DNA from 2 places in the Maridesulfovibrio pacificus genome. Region 2 is predicted to be linked to the other one. Evidence: predicted binding sites of a transcription regulator. Region 2 holds the regulator's gene; the other holds the start of a gene.
What was found. The regulator sigma-54, encoded in region 2, starts transcription at its own class of promoters, with help from an activator protein. The targets are predictions, from matches to a motif close to CTGGCACGGNNNNTGCTT.
Positions count from the first base shown of each region.

Region 1 (2,399 bases), 1.9 Mb from region 2:
TCCTGACTGCCTGAATTTTGCGATGAATTCGACTTCGCCGGTTTCATCGTCAGAAAGGCCCTTGGAGGTAGAAACAATTTCAAGGCCGAGCCATGTGGATGTTTCCGCCCAGGTTTTAACCTGATTCTCATCGTAATCGTGCTTGCTTTCCGGGGCGAGGGTATCGCCGAGGTAGTCGACATTCTTTACAACGAATGCACTGTAGCGGGAACGCATCAGTGCTTCAGCAGTGGGTGCAGGCTCTTTTCCTGTGATGTAGGGTTCGCAGCAGCTTTCGTAAGCGTTACCGGAACCGCAGGGACATTCATTCATGTTCTATCTCCAATTATTTATTTGCGGGCTGCGGATTAATGTTTAATCCTAAATTCTAGTGGTTGCCGCAGGAACCGTGGTCGTCGCAGACGGTTGCGGAGTCAGTCAGACTTCCTGCTGCCCACTGAGCAACCGCTTCTTTGAGTTCGCCACCACATCCGCGGATAACCTGAATGCCGCTGTTCTGCAAGAGGTTGACCGCTCCCTGTCCCATGTTGCCCGCCAGCATTACGGTTACACCTTTTTCAGCGAGAGTGGGCACGATGTTGGATTTACATCCGCAACCGGGGGGAGGGGTGAGTTTTTCTTCTTCGATGATATTTTTGGACTCATCCAGAGTATAGATGGTGAAAGCTTCACAATGTCCGAAGTGACCGTCGACCATTCCATCTCTGGAGGGAAGTGCAATTTTCATAATAAATTCTCCTTGAAAAAAAGTAAGAACGATGCAAGACCCGAAGCACCGTACTTAATAGACTGCGTACGCCACATACGCATACAAAAGACAGAATATCCAGCCGATAGCTATGATAAGTATCACTCACACATTGTCCATACCTGAGAATGAAATTACTTTTTTAACCAGCCGCAGCTCCGGCCCCGGCGGACAGCATGTAAATAAAACCTCTTCCAAGGTTACGCTGGTTTTTAATGTACAGGATTCGCCCAGTCTTAGTGATTACCAGAAGACGGTACTCATGACTCGCCTTTCTGGACGTATCAACACTAAAGGGGAATTGCAGCTGTCCTGCGAGGAACACCGCAGCCAGTTTCGCAACAAGGAGGAGGCCGTTTCACGTTTTGCCAAGATGTTAGCAGATGCCTTAAAGCCGGTGCGCCAAAGACATAAAACAAAGGTTCCGCACTCTGCAAAACGCAAGCGGCTTGATAGCAAGAAGAAAAGGTCAGAAGTAAAAAAGGGCCGTTCAAAGCCGAGTTACTGATTCTCACCGAAATAGAAATCCTTGCCCCAGAGCTGTGGAGAGGGTATTTTATTGCTATCCCTTAAAGTTTGCCCGGAGGTACTTATGAAAAAAATTGCTTTCCTGATCATATTTATTTTTGCCTGTGTACCATTTGTTTCGGCCAGGCAAGATGGCTTTGCCGCAAATTCTGATGATATTCTGCGTATGATCACCGATCCGGGTGGGCGGGCATTTCTAAAAATCGAATTTAGAGTTAATTCAGCCAAAATCAGTGAGAAAGCTAATCCGGTTGTTGATTCTCTCGGCACAGCACTGACTTCCGGTCCTGGAAAGTCCATGCAGGTCAGGTTGGTAGGGCATACTGATTCTGCCGGAAAGAGCGAATACAATCGTTCTTTGAGCTTAAAACGTGCAGAATCGGTTAGAAATTATCTTGCAGTTCATTTTAATATAGATCCAGCTCGTATTGAAGTTCAAGGTATGGGCGAGGATCAGCCTATAGCATCCAATGAAAATGCGCAGGGCAGAGCTCAGAATCGCCGAGTGGAAGTTATCAATATCAGCAGAAAATCTGATGCACCCAAGGCTTTGGAAGAGTTAGATACTAAAAATCTTTGGTAGAAAACTATTTTTGAGAATAGTTAATCATACGATTGACAAAGATTAATCGAATGATTAATTGGGTCGCATGACTAAGCGCGAAAAAATATTCCATGCCGGGGCCAAGCTTTTTGCTGAACGCTCCTTTAACTCAGTTGGAATCAGGGATATAGCCCGTGAAGCTGACGTAAACAGTGCTATGATATCTTACTACTTTGGAGGTAAGACAGGTCTGTTGCGTGAAATCTTTACCTCTTTTAGTGATCGAATGGTTTCCGTGATCAAAAAATCAATGTCAGAGGCCAGAAATCACGGCGAGTTGGTTGAACTCAATGTGGCTGCCTTTCGTGATGATGCAAGGAACAACAGGAACGTCTACCTAGTTGGGTTGCGCGAGCTAAACCATGATAGTGAAGAATTACAGGATCTGCGATTAACTCTTTATAACATAGGTTGGGAGCACTTTACGCAATTCTTGGCCAAGACTGGTGCTAAGACAGATCATCGGGAAGAAGTTAAAGATATCTGTTTCACAGCTGTATTGGGTACTGTCTTCTCAGA
Region 1 is NZ_JBLZNE010000001.1:3,400,300-3,402,698, forward strand. It holds gene ACNI23_RS15720 (YchJ family protein) at 1-312, opposite strand, end outside; gene ACNI23_RS15725 (NifB/NifX family molybdenum-iron cluster-binding protein) at 368-727, opposite strand; gene arfB (alternative ribosome rescue aminoacyl-tRNA hydrolase ArfB) at 840-1,256, shown strand; gene ACNI23_RS15735 (OmpA family protein) at 1,341-1,859, shown strand; gene ACNI23_RS15740 (TetR family transcriptional regulator) at 1,927-2,399, shown strand, end outside.
Region 1: a site for sigma-54 is predicted at 748-765, ahead of ACNI23_RS15725 (NifB/NifX family molybdenum-iron cluster-binding protein). Genes of this name have one in related genera too.

Region 2 (2,399 bases):
GTTCGCGAGACTCTTTCTATCTGTGATCGTGCTTACCTTGTTTATGAGGGCAGAGTGATTTTGAATGGTTCACCTGAGAACATCGTGAAAAACACCAAGGCCCGCAGACTTTATCTGGGTGATAGTTTCAGTCTTTAGCTTTGCGTGCTGAGAATTGATTTTTTACAAGCCGGAACTCTAATGAGTTTCGGCTTTTTTTTGGTAAAGTTTGATGAATTTTGTCTTTGTCGATTTACAGTCGGGCAGAACATTGGTACACTTTTTTCATATGCATTTCTATTTTATAAAAAATCCTTAAATTTCAGACAAATCAGAGGTCTTTGTTGCATCTTGCAATGGGATGTGGCATAGTTGAATCAAGCTCGGATTAAAAGAATGAAAAAAAAGTTTAGTCCAGTATATAGTGTAACAATAAATCTGAATCTGAAAATACACGAATCAATTTACAAGGTGGCCTGAATATATGGGGTTGGAACTTAGACAACAATTAAAGCTTACTCAACAGCTGGTAATGACTCCTCAGCTGCAGCAGGCGATCAAGTTGTTGCAGCTTTCCCGATTGGAGTTGGTGGATACCGTCCACCAGGAACTCATGGAGAATCCTATCCTTGAAGAAGCTGAAGCTCAGGAGCGTACAGACTCTCCCGATGCGGATGCAGGCACCGCTACTGCCGAAGAAGCACAAATTTCCAAGGAAGCCGAGTGGGAGAACTATCTCGGTGAATTTTCCAGTACATCAAAGCAGTCCTCTTCCCGCGAGTCGGAATCATATGAAGAAGGAACTTCTTTTGAAGCACGCCTGACCAAGTCGGCATCCCTTGATGGCCATCTGCATTGGCAGATGACTCTTTCCGATTTTACTGAGAAGGATATTGCCATAGGTGAATGTCTTATTGGTAATTTAAGTTCGGGAGGTTTTTTGCGGATAGACTTGGAAGAAGTCTGTGAAACATGCTATGCTGAAATCGAAGATGTAGAAAAGGTATTGCATCGCATTCAGCGATTCGATCCGGTAGGCGTGGCGGCAAGGACTCCGCAGGAATGTCTGCTTATCCAGCTGGAAGCATTGAAGCTTGACGATGATCCAATTCTGGTTTCGCTGGTCCGGGATCATTTGGATGATCTTGAAAAGAAGCGCTACAAGCCTCTGGCAAGAAAGTTCAAGCTCAGTATGGAGGATTTAAAGAGTTATCTGGACTTGATGCAGACACTTGATCCGCTGCCCGGAGCAAGTTTTTCAAGTGGAGACTCTTTCTATGTCAGCCCTGATGCTTATGTTTATGAATATGACGGTGATTTTGTCATAGTTCTGAACGAAGACGGTCTTCCGAAATTGCAAATGAATGCATTTTATGTGGAGACTCTTGAATCAACCAAGGGAGATGACAAGGAATATTTTCAGGACAAGATGCGTTCCGCTCAATGGCTGATGAAGAGCCTGTATCAGCGGCAACGTACCTTATATAAGGTTCTTGAATCCATAGTGAGATTCCAGCGAGAGTTTTTCGCCCACGGTGTCACCAAGTTAAAACCGCTTATTCTTAAGGAGGTTGCGGAAGACATCGAGATGCATGAATCCACTGTGAGCCGAATCACTACTAATAAGTATGTTTCTACTCCGCATGGGATTTATGAACTTAAATTTTTCTTTAATAGTGCGCTCGGTCTGGATGACGGTTCTCAGGTCGGTTCCGAGTCCGTCAAGGCGACGATCAAGAAATTGATCGGTGAAGAAGACGGAAAGAAACCCCTCAGCGATGAAAAGATAGCTGAGATTCTCAAAGAGAAACTGGAAGTCAACATAGCCAGAAGGACCGTAGCCAAGTATAGGACTGCAATGGGGATTCTCTCCTCTTCCAAGAGGAAAAAAGTATTCTAATGTAGTCCGGAGAAATCAACGCATATTCACCCTTTACTAAGGAGGCTCTTTATGAACGTAGCATTTACTTTTAAGAACTTCGACGCATCCGAACATCTTAAGGAATATGCAAACAGCCGTTTCTCCAAGTTGGTAAAGTACGTAAGCAATCCTGACAACACTGATATGCAGGTGAATCTGTCAGTAGATAAGTTCAGGCATGTTGCGGAAGTTGTTTTCAGCTCTGATCATCTTCATGTTTCAGCTTACGAAGTGTCCGAGGACATGTATTCCACCGTGGATATGGTTCTGGACAAGCTTGAAGCCCAGCTTCGCCGCGCAAACGAAAAGATGAGAAGCCATAGGCGTAAGGAGTCAGCTCCTGCCCGAATGGATATTCTCAGCTATGGAGAGGAAGAGTATAGGGAACCTGTGATTGTGGAGTCTGACTCCTTTGTTCCCAAGCCTATGAGTGTCGATGAAGCCGCAGAGCAGCTTCAGACTCTCGACCACGAATTCCTCGTATTCCGCAACGCGGATA
Region 2 is NZ_JBLZNE010000001.1:1,474,773-1,477,171, reverse strand. It holds gene lptB (LPS export ABC transporter ATP-binding protein) at 1-138, shown strand, start outside; gene rpoN (RNA polymerase factor sigma-54) at 464-1,879, shown strand; gene hpf (ribosome hibernation-promoting factor, HPF/YfiA family) at 1,931-2,399, shown strand, end outside.